Regions from separate parts of the Arthrobacter sp. Hor0625 genome, predicted to be linked through region 2. Evidence: riboswitches for the same ligand, from Rfam matches in the RefSeq annotation. Region 2 holds a riboswitch; each other region holds the start of a gene.

Region 1 (5,924 bases), 870 kb from region 2:
GCCGAGCACCCGGCCCTGGCCGTCAATATGCTTCGTGCCGGAGTAGACGACCACGTCCGCGCCGAGCTCCCCGCAGCGCTGCAGCAGCGGGGTGGCGAAGACGTTGTCGACGACGACCGTGGCGCCGGCGGCGTGGGCCAGCGCGCTCACCGCGGCGATGTCCACAATTTCCTGCATCGGGTTCGACGGCGACTCGAAGAACACCGCCGTGGCAGGCTCGGACAGCGCGGACCGCCACTGCTCAAGGTCCGGCCCGTCCACGAAGACCGTTTCCACGCCCCAGCGCGGCAGGATCTCATTGAGGATCACGAAGCAGGACCCGAACAGCGACCGGGCCGCGACCACGCGGTCGCCGGCGCCCAGCAGCGCGCCGAGCGCGGTGAACACCGCGGACATGCCCGACGCCGTCGCGAAGCAGGCCTCGGTGCCCTCGAGCAGGCGGAGCCGTTCCTGGAACGTGGCCACCGAGGGGTTGCCGTAGCGGGAGTAGACGAAGCGCTCGTCCTCGCCGGTGAAGGCGCGCTCGGCCGCGGCGGCGGACTCGTAGATGAAGCCCGAGTTCAGGAAGATCGGCTCGGTGGTTTCGTGAAACGCGGTGCGGTCCAGGCCGCCGCGAACGGCCTGGGTGTCCGGGCTCCAGTCCTGGGCGTCAGGGTTGAAGCTCACGTGGTGCTGTCCTGGTCGGTGGGGAGGCCGCGGTTCTTCCAGCCGTTGACATTCCTGGCTCCGGACGGGCCGGGCTCGCCCTCGAAGCCTTCCAGGACGTTGTAGGCCGTGAACCCAGCCGCGGCCGCGGCCGCCGCCGCGGCTGCCGAGCGGGCACCGGAGCGGCACAGGAAGAGGAGCTCGGTGCCGCCCCCGGGGACAGCTGCCTCGAGCTGGTCAAGGAACCGCGGGTTGGGGAGGCCGCCGGCCAGGTTCCACTCGATGAAGAGCGGGTCCGGTCCGGCCCCGGCGGTGACCGGGACACCGATCTGCCGCCATTCGGCCTCGGTCCGGACGTCCACCAGGACGGCCCCGGCCCCTAGCCTGGCCCAGGCCTGCTGCGGGCTCAGGTCCCCGGCGCAGCTCACGCGTGGCCCTCGCCGTCGAACTCCTCGGACCCGCCGTCGAGCTCATCCACCGCACTGGCGACGGCGGCGTCGGCGCTGGCTATGGCCGCCGGCAGCACCACGGCCTGCGCAACGATCACGGTCTGGCCGTTGAACGTTGCCGACGGGCTGCCGTGCAGGACGTAGCCCTCGGCCAGGGCCGCCGAGACGCGCTCGCAGAAACCGCGGTCATCCGGGCCGGTAAACAGCCGGTAGGCCAGCTTTTCTTCCGTGCGCGGACCGGCGCCGGCAGGGGAGGGAGCGGGGGCTGTGGCAGGCACAGCGGGGACGGACGCGTCGGACACGACGGATCTCCTTACTTTCACGCTTGCAGCTCGAGTGGTCGATTTGCCGAGTATTCACCTGAGGCACCCCGCCGCGAAAGGAGGGTTGCCGACCGGCCAGTCAGGGCTTGGCGCCGGATCTCATTACTCCCCAAAAACGTAGCACTCCCGGCACCGGCCGGGCCGCCGACGCCGTCATGTTCAGTCACGCGGCCGCCGGAGTGGCACCTATCCCGGAGCCGTGCCTTGTCGTAGTCTCACCACTGACGCGCCGGCGGGGGAAAAGCGCTCGCCGTCCACCGCACGCTCACACCAAGAATTGGGGACCCACATGTACCTGCGACGCCTCGCACCGGCCGCGCTGCTGATTTCAACCGCCCTGGGGCTCGCCGGTTGCGGCGGTTCCGCTGCCCCGACGACGGCCGGGTCGACGCCCGCGGGCTCCCCGGGCGCCCCGTCCGCAAGCCAGTCGCCGAGCCCGACGCCCACGCCCACCGCGGCCGCCAAGGTGTTCACGCAGACCGAGTTGGCGGCCATTGTCGCCGGTCTCAAGGATGCCCAGGGCAAGCGCCTGACGGCCATCCCGGCCGCGCAACTGGAGGAGGGCATCGCCGCCTCGAAGGAGGTGATGTCCGGCGTCGTCATCACGCCGAAAGCGTGCGCTGCCGTTGCGGACAGCAACGCCCAGATCCCGCCGGGCAGTGTCTTCGCCGGCGGCACCTCCGAGTCGACCACTGTCCGGGCTGTCACGGCGGTGACCCTGGTGGCGTTCAAGGACCCGGAGGTGCTGGCAAAGAACGTTGAAAGCTCGGTCGCCAACACCAAAAAGTGCGAGAACTTCACCGTGGAGATGCAGGGCCACAAGTTTGAGAGCACCACCGAAATCCTGGCGGTGCCGACCAACGCAGACGCTTCCTTCGCTTCGCTGTCCACCCAGACCATGCCGGACGGGGAAAAGCTGGTCACGGTGGTGGTGATGGGAGCCAGCGGAGGGCTCTCCGCCACCGCGGTCGCTACCGGCCCGGATGTCACCAAGGGCTCGGCCCCGGATATGGCGCGGATGGTCGACGACGCCCTCGCCCGGGCCGGTACCTAGGGCTAAGCCGCGGTCCTACTCGATCGTGGCGAACAGGTCGTTGAGCTCGGCCGTGAGCTGGCGCCTCAGCTCCGGGGTGCCGATCTCTTTGCCGTCGATGTGGTTGACCGGGGCGAGGAGCCGGATGCTCGAGATCAGCCAGACGGCGTCGGCGTCGTAGAGGTCGTCCGGGACCAGCGGACCGTAGCCCAGCTCCCAACCGGCGGCCTTGGCCGCGGTGAACAGGGCGCCCTGCGAAGTGCCGGGGAGGATGCCGCTGTCCAGCTGCGGGGTGATCAGGCGGCGCACGGTGCGGGTGCCGCCAGCGCCGTCGTCGACGGTCTCCAGGTGCGCCAGCAGCACGGTCGACGTCGGTCCCTCCAGGACCCGCCCGTCGGCGGAGGTGAAGATCACGTCGTCCGCGCCCTGGTGGTGGGCATAGCGCAGCGCGGCCATGTTGACCGCGTAGGAGAGCGTCTTGGCGCCCAGCAGCAGCCAGGGTGCGCGCTCGCCGACTTCGCTGTCATAGCCGCGGTCCAGCAGCAGCACGTCGATCCCGGTCTCGCGCTGCCGGCGGCCGGCCTCCGGCGGCACCGAGGCCTGCACCCAGCAGGTCGGCGCCGACGCGCCCTCCACGCCGCGGGTGGCCAGCAGCTTGACCACCACCTCGTCGTCCCCGGCCGCATCCGCGCCGCGGAACTCGGTGATGGCTGTCTCGATGGCCCGGCGCCAGGTGTCCCCGTCCGGGATGTCCAGCTCCAGGGTGCGGGCGGAGCCGGCGAGGCGGGCCAGGTGGGCCGGCAGCTTGCGGGGCCGGCCGCCCACGGCCAGCAGCGACTCGAACACCCCATCGCCGCGGGTCGCGCCCTGGTCCGTGGCCATCAGTTGCGGCCGTGACGCGTCGGCGATGCGGCCGTTCGCAAAGGCGGGATCGAGGAACACCAGCACCGTCGCGCGGGCCGGAACAGAGGCGGGGGTAGTCATGCCTTCAGCTTAGTGCCGTGCCGCCGGGATAGGATTTGCGGGATTGCCCGTTCCGGAACTGTTCCGCGGGTCTGGAGCTTGAGGGGTTCGCCTGTGCTGTGGCCATTTCCGCTAGTGGGAACACTTCCGTCCTGGGTGGTCCTCATCCTGACCCTCATCGACCTGGTGATCCGTGTGGTCGCGCTCGGCATCATTCCCGGCAACCGGCGGCCCACCACCGCCATGGCCTGGCTGCTGGGCATCTTCTTCGTCCCGGCGCTGGGGCTCGTGCTGTTCCTGCTGTTCGGCAATTTCCGGCTCTCCCGCCGCCGCCGCGCCCAGCAGGAGGCCGTCAACACCCGGATCCGGGCCGGGACCTCCGAGCTGGCCGCCGTCGAGAGCCGCTACGCCGGCCCCGAATGGGTGGCGTCCGCGGCGGAGCTGAACAAGACCCTGGGGTCGCTGCCGATGGTGGACGGCAACAGCGTTGAACTGCTGCCGGGCTACCCGGACTCCATCAAGGCGATGGCCGCCGCCGTCCGGGAGGCCAAGTCCTTCGTCAACGCCGAGTTCTACATCATGAGCTCGGACCACGTCACGGACGAGCTCCTGACGGCGCTGGAGGAAGCCGCCGAACGCGGCGTCGAAGTCCGGCTCCTGTTCGACCACCTCGGCACCCTGCGGATCAAGGGGTACAGCAAGCTGAAGGCGCGGCTCAACGCCAGTAAGATCCGCTGGCGCCCGATGCTGCCGCTGCGTCCCGTGCACGGCCAGTGGCGCCGGCCGGATCTGCGCAACCACCGCAAGATCATGGTGATCGACGGCGACGTGGCGTTCACCGGGTCGCAGAACCTGATCGAACCGTCCTACAACAACCCGCGCCACCGCAAGGTCGGACGCGAATGGGTCGAGCTCATGGCCTGCATGCGCGGCCAGATCGTGACCACCCTCAACGTCGTGTTCGCCACCGACTGGCTCAGTGAGACCGACGAGTCCCTGGAGCACCAGCTCGGGCACCGGCCGGAAGCCGTGCCCGGCCATGTCACGGCGCAGGTGGTGCCCAGCGGGCCGGGCTTCATCACCGAGAACAACCTGCGGCTGTTCAACACCCTGATCTACTCGGCCCAGCACAAGCTCTCCATCTGCAGCCCCTACTTCGTGCCGGATGACTCGCTGCTCTACGCGGTGACGACGGCGGCGCAGCGCGGCGTCGACGTCGAACTGTTCGTCTCCGAAAAGGGCGACCAGTTCCTGGTCCACCACGCGCAGCAGTCCTACTACCAGGCGCTGCTGGAGGCAGGGGTCAGGATCCACCTCTACAAGGCGCCGTTCGTGCTGCACGCCAAGCACTTCACCGTCGACAACGAGGTGGCCGTGCTGGGGTCGAGCAACATGGACATGCGGTCGTTCTCGCTGAACCTTGAGGTCTCGGTGATGCTGCTGGGGGAGGACATCGTGCAGCGGATCCGCGCCGTCGAGGACACGTACCGCGGAATTTCACGCGAACTGAAGCTGGAGGACTGGCTGCAGCGGCCGCAGCTGGTCAAGTACGTCGACAACGTCGCCCGGCTGACCGCGACCCTGCAGTAGTTCCGCGTCCGGTCAGCCGGCCGGGAACTCCGCTCCGAGCGCGGAGAGGACCCCGAAGGCCTTCGTCCGGATTTCTTCATACTCCTCCTGGGGTGAGGAATCAGCCGTGATGGCCCCGCCGACGCCGAGACCCAGCTCGGCGCCGTGCTCCGTCGATGCCACCACGAGGGTGCGGATTGCCACCGCCAGGTCGGTGGCTCCGCTGAGCGAAAAGTAGCCGATCGCGCCCGAATAGACGCCCCGCGGCGCGGCCTCGAGCCGGTCCAGGATGGCCATGGTGCTGACCTTGGGCGCCCCGGTCATGGACCCGGCCGGGAAGCACGCGGCCACGGCTTCGGCCCGCGGCGTGCCGGGACGCAGCCGCGCGTCGATCGTGCTGACCATCTGGTGCACCGTGGCGTAGCTCTCGATGGCGCAAAGCCGGCTGACCGTGACGGACCCGGGCACGGCGAAGTGGCTCAGGTCGTTGCGCAGCAGGTCCACGATCATGATGTTCTCGGCCCGGTCCTTGGTTGAGGATTCCAGGTCGGCGAGCAGCAGCGCGTCCTGGCCGGGATCGGCGGCGCGGCGGCGGGTGCCCTTGATCGGCTCGGCCCGCATCCCGCCGTCGGCGTCGATGCGCAGGAAGCGCTCCGGCGAGGTGCTGGCCACGGTTAGGGCCGGGAAGCGCAGGTAGCTGGCGAATGGCGCCGGGTTGCGCCGGCGCAGCGCCAGATAGGTGGGCCAGGGATCGAGGTCCGCGGCGGTGGCGGCCAGCGACGTCGTGAGGCACACTTCGTAGCTGTTGCCCTCGGCGATCTCGTGCTGCGCGGCCGCGATCTTGGCCTTGTACGCAGCCTCCGTGTCCCTGGCGCCGAAGCGCAGGGCGGCGGCGCCACCGGACGGGGCGAGGACAGACTCTCCCGGCAGGGCCGCGCGGAC
Region 2 (5,924 bases):
CCTCGTCCCAGCGGTAACCGAGTTCCTGGACCAGGAACGTCTCGATCAACCGGTGCCGCCGGACCATGGAGAGCGCCAGCTGTAGCCCGTCGGCGGTCAGGGTGACGGCGCTGTAGGGCTTGTGGTCCACCAGGCCCTGGTCCTTGAGCTTGCGGACCATCTCCGATACCGAGGAGTTGGCCACGCCGAGCCGCTGCGCCAGCTGCGTGGAGGTGATGGGCTTGTCCTGCCACTCGGTGAACGAGTAAATGACCTTGACGTAGTCCTCGATCGAGGAGGATGGGGGACTGGTCTTCACAGTCCCAAGCCTACCGTCCGGCGGCGCCGGTGAACGTAAGCCACAGCAGCACCAGGTTCAGGGCCACCACCAGGACTACGCTGACGATTGCGGCGACCCGCAGCGCCATCCCGTCGGCGAAACCGCCCATCAGGGACTTGCTACTGGTCAGCACGACAAGCGGCACCAGGACGAACGGGATGCCGAAGCTGAGCACGACCTGGCTGAGCACCAGCCCCCAGGTGGGGTCGAAGCCGACGCCCAGCAGGACGACGGCGGGGATCAGGGTGAGGACCCGCCGCAGCATCAGCGGGATGCGGATCTTCAGCAGGCCCTGCATGATGGTGCCGCCGGCGTAGCAGCCCACCGAGGTGGAGGCCAGGCCGGAGGCGAGCAGTCCGACGGCGAACACCGCGCCCAGCACCGGGCCGAGGTTGGCCGTGATGGCGCCGTGGGCGCCTTCGATGGTGTCCGTGCCCTCCTCTCCGCCGAGGGTGGACGCGGCCAGCAGCAGCATCCCGATGTTGACGATCCCGGCGACGGCCAGGGCCGCGACCACGTCCCAGCGGGTGGCCCTGACCAGCCGGGAGACGGCGTGGGCGGGGACGTGCACGTGGGGGTTCGGCCGGTGCCGGTCGCGGGAGAGCGCGGAGTGGACATAGATGGCGTGCGGCATCACCGTCGCGCCGAGCATGCTGGCAGCCAGCAGCACAGTGTCCGGGCCCTTGAAGCCGGGCACCAGCCCGGCCGCGACGCCGCGCGGGTCCGGCGGACTGATGAACAGCCCGGCCAGGAAGCCCACCGTGATGATGGCCAGCAGGAAGATGATGACGAACTCGAACGGGCGCTGCCGGTTGCGGCTCTGCACGGCAAGCAAGGCCATGGAAATGCCTCCCACAATCACCGCCCCGAGGGGGAGCGGCAGGCCGAAGAGGAGGTACAGGGCCAGCGCCCCGCCCACCACCTCGGCCAGGTCGGTCGCGGCGGCGACGATTTCGGCCTGGACCCAGAAGGCGCGGCGCCACAGCGGCCGCAGCCGCTCGCCGAGGATCTCCGGCAGGCTCTTGCCCGTGACGATGCCGAGCTTCGCGGACTGGTACTGGACCAGGACCGCCATGACGTTCGCCGCGACGAGCACCCAGACCAGCAGGTAGCCATACTGCGCGCCGGCGGTGAGGTTTGCGGCCACGTTGCCGGGGTCCACATAGGCGATGGCGGCCACGAAGGCAGGGCCGAGCAGCCCCAGCAGCGCACGACGGCGGCCGCGCACCCCGCGGGCGGGCGGCAGCGGCGCGGGCTGCTGTTCGGGTCCGGCGACATGCAGCACTGTGGTCTCCCTGAAGTTCTTGACTGCCTACATATAAAAGTTAGGCACACCGAAATTCTAGGGGTGCGGCGGGATGCGTGCAATCCTCAGGTCCTGGTGGCCCGCCAGCTCTGCGTCAGGTAGGGCAGGGTCAGGAGTTCGCCGTCACTGTGGCCAAGGTGCTCGTGCAGGTACCAGTCGAGGTTCCCCAGCACCTTGGCGCGGGTGGCCTCGCCGGCCCGCAGGTAGTAGCTGCGGGACTTGGCCAGTTCCACGAGGTCCCCGGTGCTGACCGGGTCTTCCCAGCGGGTGAGGTGGCTCTCCAAGCCGGTGAACTCCGGGCCGACCGTTGGCCTGAAGTCCGGTTTGTGGACATCGCCGGCGTGCATGATCCGGGACAGTCGGTGCACCCACGGGACGGAGGTGTCGAGCTGGTTCCAGACCAGGCCCAGGACCCCGTGCGGCCGCAGGATGCGGGCTGCCTCGGCGCTGGCGGCCAGCGGGTCGCACCAGTGCCACGCCTGCGCGACCGTGACCAGGTCGAAGGCCGCCGCCGGCAGGCCGGTGTGCTCGGCAGTGCCCTCGACGGCGGTGACGCCCGGCAGGGAACGGCGCAGTTGCGCCAGCATGTCCAGCGACGGGTCGACGGCCACGGTTGCCAGGCCGCGTTCGACCAGCAGCGCCGTGTACTTGCCGGTTCCGGCGCCCAGGTCCGCGGCATCCCGGGCCCCGGCCGGGACCAGCCAGTCGGCCGAATCCGCCGGATAGCCCGGACGGACGCGGTCGTAGTGCTCTCCGCCGTCCTGGAAGCTCCGGCCCAGCTCCTGCCGGCGTGAATGGTGAAGTTTGGGGCCGCCGCGTGCCACGTGCGATCTCCTTCGGCAGCTCTGGTGGGTACCTGAAGAATTTACCGCACGGCCGGAGGCCGGACTGCGCCTACTCCACCGTGCAGGGGGCGGCGCCGGCGGTGCCCGGGGTGTTGGGCGCCCAGTGCGGGTAGCTGCGGGTGTCGTTGGCGGGGACCCAGCGTCCGGCGTCCACGACGTAGTCCCAGCCCAGGCCCTGCCGGCGCAGGTCCCGCAGCCCGGCGAGCAGCCGTTCGGCGTCCTCGATCCGGGAACCGAGGCCGAAGCTGGCGCGCAGTGAACCCGCGGGCAGGCCCAGCCGTTTGAGCAGCGGATGGGCACAGAACCTGCCGTCCCGCAGCCCGACGCCGTGCTCTGCGGACAGGTACGCGGCCACCAGGCCGGCGTCGTACCCTGCTACCGAGAAGTTCACGACGCCGATCGTGCCGGGCCCCTCTCCGCGCGCCGTCTCCTCGAAGATGTGGTGCACGCTCACGCCGTCGAGCTCCTGCAGCCCCTCGACCAGGAAGGACCGGATGGCGTCCTCGTGGGCGTGCCATTCCTGCTCGTCCAGGGCCTCGAGTACCTGCGTGGCACGGGCCAGCGCGGCTGCGCCCAGGACGTTGGGGGAGCCGCCCTCGTGCCGTGCCGGGCCGGTGGTCCAGCTGACGCTGTCCAGCCTCGCGTCGCGCACCGCGCCGCCGCCGGCCAGGTGCGGGGCGCCGGCGTCGAGCCAGTCCGGTCGTCCCACCAGCACCCCGGCCCCGAAGGGGGCGTAGAGCTTGTGCCCGGAAAAGGCGAGGTAGTCTACGTCGTCGGCGGTGAGGTCGATCCGCCGGTGCGGCGCCAGCTGGGCGGCATCCACGGCGATCCGCGCGCCGAATTCATGGGCCAGGGCCGCCAGCTCGCGGATGGGCAGGATTTCGCCGGTGACGTTCGAGGCACCGGTGACGGCGAGCAGGCTGATCCCGCCGCAGGCCAGTTCGGCGCGGAGCCGTGCCACGGTCCCGGCCAGCGTGGGCGCGGCGACGACGCTGCGGTGCGGGACGTTCTGCCAGGGCAGCAGGTTGGCGTGGTGCTCGATGTCCAGGTAGAGGACTTCCCCGGCCGGCGATCCGTCCGCCGCGGGCAGGCAGCCGGCCAGCAGGTTCAGCGAGTCGGTGGTGTTGCGCGTGAAGATCACTGCGTCGTCGTCCCGGCCGCCGACGAAGCGGCGGATGATGTTCCGGGCGTTTTCGTACACCGAGGTGCTGAGCTGGGACGCATAGCCGGCGCCGCGGTGGACGCTGGCGTAATACGGCAGGATCTCGTTCAGGTAGGCCGAGACCACCGACAGCGCCGGGGCGGAGGCGCCGTAGTCGAGGTTCGCGTAGCGGACCTGGCCGCCCTGGATCAGCGGTGCCTGGATCTCGGCGCCGGAAACGGCGGACAGCGGCCGGCGGGCCGTGGCCGGGCGGGCATCGCAGCGCCCGGCGGTGGGGGTGGGAATGGTGGCAGTCGACATGGGACCTCGCTCGAAAAGGACCCCGCACACAGGGGGATCCGCGCTTGCCGGGTCCGCTCCGGACCGGCCAGGTCGTCACCCGGGGCACCCCGCCGCGAAAGGAGGGTTGCCGGCCAGCAAACCGGGGTTTAGCGCTGGCACTCGTGACCTGGTTCGAGCCTAGGACATGGCCCCCGCGCACCGGAAAGGAGGGCCGCAATGTGAAGCAGAGTGTTACGCCGCCGGGCCGCTGCCGGGCTGCTAGAGCAGGTCGTCGAGGTTGGGGTTCAGGCGCTTGAGGACTTCGGAGTGCAGGATCGAGTTGGTGGCCAGGGCGTTGCCGCCGAACGGCCCGTCTTCGCCCTCGAGCGAGGTGAAGCGGCCGCCGGCTTCGGTGACGATCGGGACCAGCGCGGCCATGTCGTAGAGGTTCAGTTCGGGTTCGCAGGCGATGTCGACGGCTCCCTCGGCCACGAGGCAGTAGGACCAGAAATCCCCGTAGGCGCGGGTGCGCCAGACTTCCTCGGTGAGGCCGATGAACTCGTCGAGGTTGCCGCGCTGCTTCCAGCCGCCCAGGCTGGAGTAGGAGAGGGAGGCGTCCGCGAGCCGCGAGACGTTGGAGACCTTCAGCCGAGTGGCGGCGGCCAGCGAGCGGCCGGTGTACGCCCCGGCGCCCTTGGCCGCCCACCAGCGCTTGCCCAGGGCCGGGGCGCTGACGACGCCGACCACCGGCTCGCCCTCGTCGACGAGGGCGATCAGGGTGGCCCAGACCGGGACGCCGCGGACGAAGTTCTTGGTCCCGTCGATCGGGTCGATGATCCAGCGCCGCGCGCCGTGGCCGGAGCTGCCGAATTCCTCGCCGAGCACGGCGTCGCGCGGGCGGGAGCGGGAGAGCTGGCCGCGGATGGCTTCCTCGGCGGCCTTGTCGGCGTCGGTGACGGGGGTGAGGTCCGGCTTCGTCTCGATCCGAAGGTCGAGCGCCTTGAAGCGGCTCATCGTCTGGGAGTCGACGGAATCGGCCAGTACGTGGGCAAGGCGCAGGTCATCGTTGTAGCTCGAAGCTGGTTGGCTCATGCCTCCAAACTACCGCCTAAGTGCCGGGCGGGCCGGGAAGCCACGTCCCCGCGGGCCGCACAGCGGGCTGTTCGGCGGCCCGGGCGCCGGCTCAGGAGACGCTGCCAAGCTCCTTGGTCTCCTGGGCTTCCATCCGCGGGTCGGTGCCGAGCAGGCGGCGCAGGGAGGCCAGGCGGGCCGGGCCGGACGGGCCGGCGTGTCCGGCCTGTACCCACGCGTCCACGCCGCAGTTGACCGCAGTGGCGTCGTGCTTGCAGCCGCGTTCGCAGTCCTCGGTGCCCGGTTCGAGGTCCGGGAAGGAGTGCAGGATCCGGTCCGGGTCCACGTGGGCCAGGCCGAAGGAGCGGATGCCGGGGGTGTCGATGATCCAGCTGCCGGCCGGGGCGTCGCTGACTTTCAGCGCCAGCGCGGAGGAGGAAGTGTGCCGGCCGCGGCCGGTGACGGCGTTGACGCCGCCGGTGGCCCGTTCGGCGCCGGTGAGCGCGTTCACCATGGTGGATTTGCCGACGCCGGAGTGGCCGAGCATGACGGTGACCTTACCGTCGAGGTGCGCCCGGAGCTGGGAGACGGCGTCCCGGTCCAGCCGGGCGGACAGGCCGTCGTCGGAGCGCGCGTCGATGCCGGAGGCGGCGGTGTCCGCCGTTTTGGAGATGATCACCGGGAAATCCAGGTGCCGGTAGTTGGCGAGCAGCTCGGCGGGGTCCTTCACGTCGGCCTTGGTGACCAGCAGCAGCGGCTCGATGCCGGCGTCGTAGGCGGCGACGAGGGCGCGGTCGATGAACCCGGTGCGCGGCTCCGGGTTGGCCGCGGCAACGACGACGACCAGCTGGTCGGCGTTGGCGACGACGGCACGTTCGATCGGGTCGGTGTCATCCGCGCTGCGGCGCAGCAGCGTCCGGCGGTCCTGAATCTTGACCAGCCGGGCCAGGGTGTCGGGTT
Region 3 (5,924 bases), 1.2 Mb from region 2:
CGGACCCGGACAACCTGGAACAGTGGCGCGACGCGGTGCGGCCCAACACCAAGCTGTTCTTCGGCGAGGTGGTGTCCAACCCCTGCCAGGACGTGCTGGACATCGAGGGCATCGCGGACGTCGCGCACCGGGCCGGGGTGCCGCTGATCGTGGACAACACCCTCTCCACCCCCTACCTGATCCGGCCGCTCGAGTGGGGCGCCGACATCGTGGTCCACTCGGCCACCAAGTACCTCGGCGGCCACGGCGCCGCGATCGCCGGCGTGATCGTGGACTCCGGGAACTTCGACTTCGGCGCCAACCCGGAGCGTTTCCCCGGCTTCAACACCCCGGACCCCACCTACAACGGTCTGGTCTACGCCCGCGACCTCGGCGCGGACGGTGCCCTCGGCGCCAACCTGTCCTTCATCCTCAAGGCCCGGGTCCAGCTGCTGCGGGACCTCGGCTCCGCCGTGGCGCCTTTCAATGCCTTCCTCATCGCCCAGGGCATCGAGACGCTCAGCCTGCGGATGGAGCGGCACGTGGCCAACGCCGTCCGGGTCGCGGAGTGGCTGGAGGCCAGGGACGACGTCGAATCGGTCGCCTACGCCGGGCTGCCGTCCAGCCCCTGGTACGAGCGCGGCCGCAAGTACGGGCCCAAGGGGACCGGCGCCGTCGTCTCCTTCAACCTCGCCGGGGGAGCGGAGGCGGGCAAACGGTTCGTCGACGCCCTCGAACTGCACTCGCACGTGGCGAACATCGGCGACGTCCGCTCCCTCGTGATCCACCCGGCGTCGACCACGCACAGCCAGCTCTCGCCGGAGCAGCAGGCCGTGGCCGGAGTCCACCCCGGACTGGTCAGGCTTTCGGTCGGGATCGAGCACATCGATGACATCCTCGCGGACCTCGACGCCGGCTTCCGGGCAGCCAAGGCCGGCTGAGGTCATACAGCCGTCACGGAATTTCCCCACCTTTGCGGGTACGACGGCGGGGCGCGCCGACTTTTTTGGGCGACCCGCCGGACGCGGCGTTCAAAGGTGGGGAAACTGCGGTGCCGAAGAATTCGGCTGTCACACGGCCGTCACAATCTTCGCGCTTGCGCCGCCGCGTTTCGTAGAATCGACCCAGGTCATGAGTGCCAGCGACAGCCCCGGCTTGCTGGCCGGCAACCCTCCTTCTGCGGCGGGGTGCCCCGGGTGAAGACCTGGCCTGCCGGTCAGCTGACGGCGGGCAAGCGCGAAGTGAGGTCCCACATGACGATTGCCGCCACCCGCTCGGGTGCACCCAAAAACACCGCCCCCGCAGGCGACGGAACCGTGCAGTACCTGCCGGTCGGTCCGCTGGAGCTCGAATCCGGTGCCGTCCTGCCGGAGGTGGTCCTGGCCTACGAGACGTGGGGGACCCTCAACGCGGACGGCTCCAACGCCGTCCTGATCGAACATGCCCTGACCGGCGACACCCACGTCACCCGCGGCGACGCCGGCGGGGAACCGGGCTGGTGGGAGGAACTGGCCGGCCCCGGCTCGCCGGTGGACACCGGGAAATACTTCGTGGTCTCCATCAACATCCTCGGCGGCTGTTACGGCTCCACCGGGCCCTCGACCCCGGCCCCGGACGGGCGGCCCTGGGGTTCGCGGTTCCCGCTGGTGACGCTCCGGGACAGCACCGCCGCGGAGGCCCGGCTCGCCGACGCCCTCGGCATCGGCAGTTGGCACGCCGTGCTCGGCGGATCCCTCGGCGGCGCCCGCGCCCTGGAGTGGGCCGTCAGCTACCCGGACCGGGTCCGCCGGTGCGCCGTGATCTCGGTGGGCGCCCGCAGCACAGCCGAACAGATCGCCTTTGCCCAGGCCCAGACGCTGGCCATCCGCCAGGACCCCGATTTCCGCGGCGGCGACTACTACGGCGGCCCCCGGCCGGACGCAGGTCTTGCCCTGGCCCGCCGGATCGCCCACATCACCTACCGCTCCGCCGCCGAACTGGACGGGCGCTTCGGACGCACCGCCCAGGAGGCGGAGGCCCCGCTGACGCCCGGGCCGCTGGCGGGCCGGGGCCGCTACCAGGTGGAAAGCTACCTCGACCACCAGGGCAACAAGCTGGTCAGCCGCTTCGACGCCAACAGCTACATTGCCATCACCGAGGCGTTGATGAGCCACGACGTCAGCCGAGGCCGCGGCAGCCTGGGGGAGGCCCTGGCACGGGCCACCGCCGACTTCTTCGTCGCCGCCGTCGACTCCGACCGGCTCTACTTCCCGGAGCAGTCCCGCGAGCTGGCTGCCGCACTGCCCGGCGACGTCCCGGTCCACGTGATCGAGGCGCCGATCGGCCACGACGGGTTCCTGACCGAAATCGGCCAGCTCGGCGATCGGCTCCGGGGTGCCTTCTTCGCCTGAGCAGGCGGGGCTGCTGTGCATTTTTGCAGATGCACTCTGCGTGAATAGTGGTTGAGCCTCCCGCGCTCGGCGACCATACTCGTGGAGAATGACGCCGTGTGTTCCAACTCACACAAGCGTCTACCCACAGGTCCACAGGGTGTCGACGGAGACACCGAAGGAGTTCGCATGAGCACGGAAAACGCCGCCTCACGGCGCGCAGAGGAACCGGACGTCAAGTCGTCCGGGCTTAAGAAGGTAGTCACGGCCTCCATGGCCGGCACGGTGGTCGAATGGTACGAGTTCTTCCTCTACGCCTCCGCCGCCACCCTGGTCTTCGGCAAGATGTTCTTCCCCAACTCCGGCACGGAGCTGGACGGCATCATCGCCGCATTCTTGACCTACGCCGTCGGTTTCGTCGCCCGCCCCATCGGCGGCATCGTCTTCGGCCACTTCGGCGACAAGTTCGGCCGCAAGCAGCTGCTGCAGCTCAGCATCATCCTGGTCGGCGTGTCCACCTTCCTGATGGGCTGCCTGCCAAGCTTCCAGCAGATCGGCTACTGGGCTCCGGCCCTGCTGGTCTTCCTGCGCTTCGCGCAGGGCTTCGCCGTCGGCGGTGAATGGGGCGGCGCCGTCCTGCTCGTTGCCGAGCACAGCCCCAGCAAGTCCCGCGGCTTCTGGGCCAGCTGGCCGCAGTCCGCCGTTCCGCTGGGCAACCTGCTGGCCACCGGCGTGCTGTTCCTGCTCTCCTCCATCCTCTCCAGCGCTGACTTCCTCGGCTGGGGCTGGCGGGTCGCCTTCTGGCTCTCCGCCGTGATCGTGGTGATCGGCTACTACATCCGCACCAAGGTCCAGGACGCCCCGATCTTCCTCGAGGCACAGAAAGAAGTTGTCACGGAGAACAAGGGCTATGGCGTCGCCGAGGTCTTCCGCCGCTACCCGCGCGGCGTCTTCACCGCCATGGGCCTGCGCTTCGCAGAGAACATCCTTTACTACCTCGTGGTCACCTTCTCCATCACCTACCTGAAGGTGATCGTCCAGGCCGACACCTCGCGCATCCTCCTGCTGCTGCTCGTGGCGCACGCCATCCACTTCGCCGTCGTGCCGATGGTCGGCAGGCTCTCCGACAACTTCGGCCGCAAGCCGATCTACATGGCCGGTGCCGTGCTCGGCGCCACCTGGGGCTTCTTCGCCTTCCCGATGATGGATTCGAAGAACGACATGGTCATCCTCGCGGCCATCACCATCGGCCTGCTCTTCCACGCTCTGATGTACGCCGGCCAGCCGGCCATCATGGCCGAGATGTTCCCGACCCGGATGCGCTACTCGGGCGTCTCGCTCGGCTACCAGGTGACCTCGATCGTGGCCGGTTCGCTCGCCCCGATCATCGCCACGGCGCTGCTGAGCCAGTACAAGTCCTCCGTGCCGGTAGCCATCTACCTGCTGATCGCCTGCGCGGTCACCGCCGTCGCGGTCTTCTTCCTGAAGGAGACCCGCGGTATCTCGCTCCACGACGTCGATGCCGCCGACGCGCAGGGCACCGCAGACCTGATCGCAGCCGGCAAGAAGTAACTGGAGGCAGCTGCACGAGTCACACAACAGCAGCCCCCGTCCCCGCACTGCGGGGACGGGGGCTGCTGTTTTAGGGGCCGGGGAAACCGGCGGGCCGTCGTGGGACTAGCCGGCAAGCAAGTCCCACGCGCAACCAATCGGGATTCCTTCGAGCGGTGAAACGGGCGAGGTAACCACCTACGACGGCACAGTCATTTCATAGTGAAGTGAGGCTAATCTCTGGTCAGCGGCAGAGGATCCACACCGCTAGACTCTCAGCCCATGGGGACCGGGCGAGAAGTAAAGAGCTCTTTGAACATTCTGGTACTACGCCGCCTGGAGGCTGCGTGCCTGGCGCTAGCGGCCGTGACCGCCGTGGCACAACTTGGCGCGCTGCTTTTGGTCATCGGCGGGACTGTATTGACCTTCTGGGCCGTCAGCGGCATGCTGCTGGTCGCCTCCGTGACGCTTCGTCTTGTCTCCAATCGGGCAGCTCGCTGCATTGACGTGCCACCGTTTGCAGCGCATGTCCGACTGTTGTGCAGCATCGTGGCCTCTGCGGTGTGCCTCATCTGCCTGGGCGGTGCGTTCGGCGACCTGGGCGCCAGCTACCGCGTTCTAGATCCTCCTGCGGCCAACGGTTGCCGAGCCGTCGTTCGCGAGTTTTCTTTCCTCTTCGCCGGCAGGGGTGACGTGTACGCGGTCAGGTTCGGCGGGATAGGATTCCGCGCGAGCTCGTGGACCACGGACGACGGGTATGAACCGGTTGCCCGCGGCTCGTACACCCTGAAGTGGGATGGGAACGATGGCGCCCTCAATCTCATCGGAGGCATTGACCCGGTATGGCCCGCGGTCCACGCCATCCAGTGCAGCTGAGTGGGAAATCAAACCACGGCCCATCGCATCGAACTGCGGGACTCTCATCCTCGATCAGGGGTTTGTGCGCATGCGTGGCGCCGGCGCTGATGGAATCGAAGACCTCGCGACAGTGAACGCTCATTGTGACCCTAACCAACGCGCAGCGCCCTAGGGCCAGCTCGTCTTCGGGTATGACGTCCTAGGTGGAGTGTTCGCCAACGATCACGATGATTTGCCCGCCCAAGCCGGCGGAGTTTGTTACTGGGGTCCACTCTGGAATAGGCGCCCTTGGGAGTGGGGCACACGGCATTCAGCGACTGGCTGCTGAATGGCGGAGCCGAGGAATGAGAGCAACTGGCCCAGAGCCTTATCGCAGGATCAGAATGAAGGGTTGCTCGTCAGGCGCCGGGTGTGGGATCCCTCAGCGGGACGGTTTAGGTGATCTATCAGTTTTCCCAGGACTTCCAATTGAACCGTTGCTACGTGGTGCCACTCCGGATCCGGCACTTCGAGACTGTGGTTACCGCCCGGGACGGTGATCGTCCTAGCGTGAGAGTTCGAAACTTCCTCCGGGCACCAGGTTGAGTCCGCTGTGCCTCCGACGAAAAGGTGCCTGTCTGACGCTGTGCGCGCTGCCTCGGCGATGCGGGCGTCTGAGAGGATGGGCGTTATCCACGCGGCCTGTACTTCCCACTCCAAGAAGTACGGCAGCGCGAAGGTCCCAAGGGACTTGCCGACTACTGCACTTGGGGCATAAGGCATCTCATATAGCGCTTGGGAGACCGCCTCTTCAACAAATTGCTGGGTATCCCTTGGCGGTGGGCCTTGGACGTCGGCGTGCCAATTGATCGACCAGATGTCCCAACCCGCCCGCGTCAGAGCGAATATGGGCCAATAGAGCAGAGGTCCTTGAACCGTGTATCCCGCCCCTGGGAGCAATAAGGCCACAGGAGCGGACTTCGAAGGCGCAGAATTCAACCTCGCAATTGTCGGCATGACAGGGACGATAACAGGTGTCCGGCGAGAGGTCCTGAACGGGACGCTTCAGGCGCCGTGCGTATCAGCCGACGCGGTGCTGCCGCTCGCCCTTCCGCGCCCTCCGCCCCGCTCAGCCCGCCAGTACGTCCTGGCGTTCGGCGATCTCGGCCCGGACGGCGGCCAGCACCG

The links. A riboswitch is a leader RNA that binds a small molecule or an ion and turns the genes downstream of it on or off. The one in region 2 is predicted to bind S-adenosylmethionine.
Region 1: linked by a shared signal. The riboswitch ahead of ACTWLI_RS07150 (DUF1737 domain-containing protein) and the one ahead of ACTWLI_RS11245 (aminotransferase class V-fold PLP-dependent enzyme) in region 2 are both predicted to bind S-adenosylmethionine.
Region 3: linked by a shared signal. The riboswitch ahead of metX (homoserine O-acetyltransferase MetX) and the one ahead of ACTWLI_RS11245 (aminotransferase class V-fold PLP-dependent enzyme) in region 2 are both predicted to bind S-adenosylmethionine.

The regions. Positions count from the first base shown of each region.
Region 1 is NZ_CP199586.1:1,569,993-1,575,916, forward strand. It holds gene ACTWLI_RS07140 (O-succinylhomoserine sulfhydrylase) at 1-666, opposite strand, end outside; gene ACTWLI_RS07145 (rhodanese-like domain-containing protein) at 663-1,073, opposite strand; gene ACTWLI_RS07150 (DUF1737 domain-containing protein) at 1,070-1,372, opposite strand; SAM riboswitch class IV at 1,411-1,524, opposite strand; gene ACTWLI_RS07155 (hypothetical protein) at 1,707-2,471, shown strand; gene ACTWLI_RS07160 (aminodeoxychorismate lyase) at 2,487-3,434, opposite strand; gene cls (cardiolipin synthase) at 3,528-5,003, shown strand; gene pabB (aminodeoxychorismate synthase component I) at 5,016-5,924, opposite strand, start outside.
Region 2 is NZ_CP199586.1:2,438,937-2,444,860, forward strand. It holds gene ACTWLI_RS11230 (metal-dependent transcriptional regulator) at 1-298, opposite strand, end outside; gene ACTWLI_RS11235 (Nramp family divalent metal transporter) at 309-1,604, opposite strand; gene ACTWLI_RS11240 (class I SAM-dependent methyltransferase) at 1,691-2,449, opposite strand; gene ACTWLI_RS11245 (aminotransferase class V-fold PLP-dependent enzyme) at 2,520-3,932, opposite strand; SAM riboswitch class IV at 3,968-4,081, opposite strand; gene hisN (histidinol-phosphatase) at 4,173-4,985, opposite strand; gene rsgA (ribosome small subunit-dependent GTPase A) at 5,077-5,924, opposite strand, start outside.
Region 3 is NZ_CP199586.1:203,108-209,031, reverse strand. It holds gene ACTWLI_RS01015 (bifunctional o-acetylhomoserine/o-acetylserine sulfhydrylase) at 1-920, shown strand, start outside; SAM riboswitch class IV at 1,107-1,222, shown strand; gene metX (homoserine O-acetyltransferase MetX) at 1,233-2,369, shown strand; gene ACTWLI_RS01005 (MFS transporter) at 2,538-3,920, shown strand; gene ACTWLI_RS01000 (hypothetical protein) at 4,212-4,775, shown strand; gene ACTWLI_RS00995 (LysR family transcriptional regulator) at 5,866-5,924, opposite strand, start outside.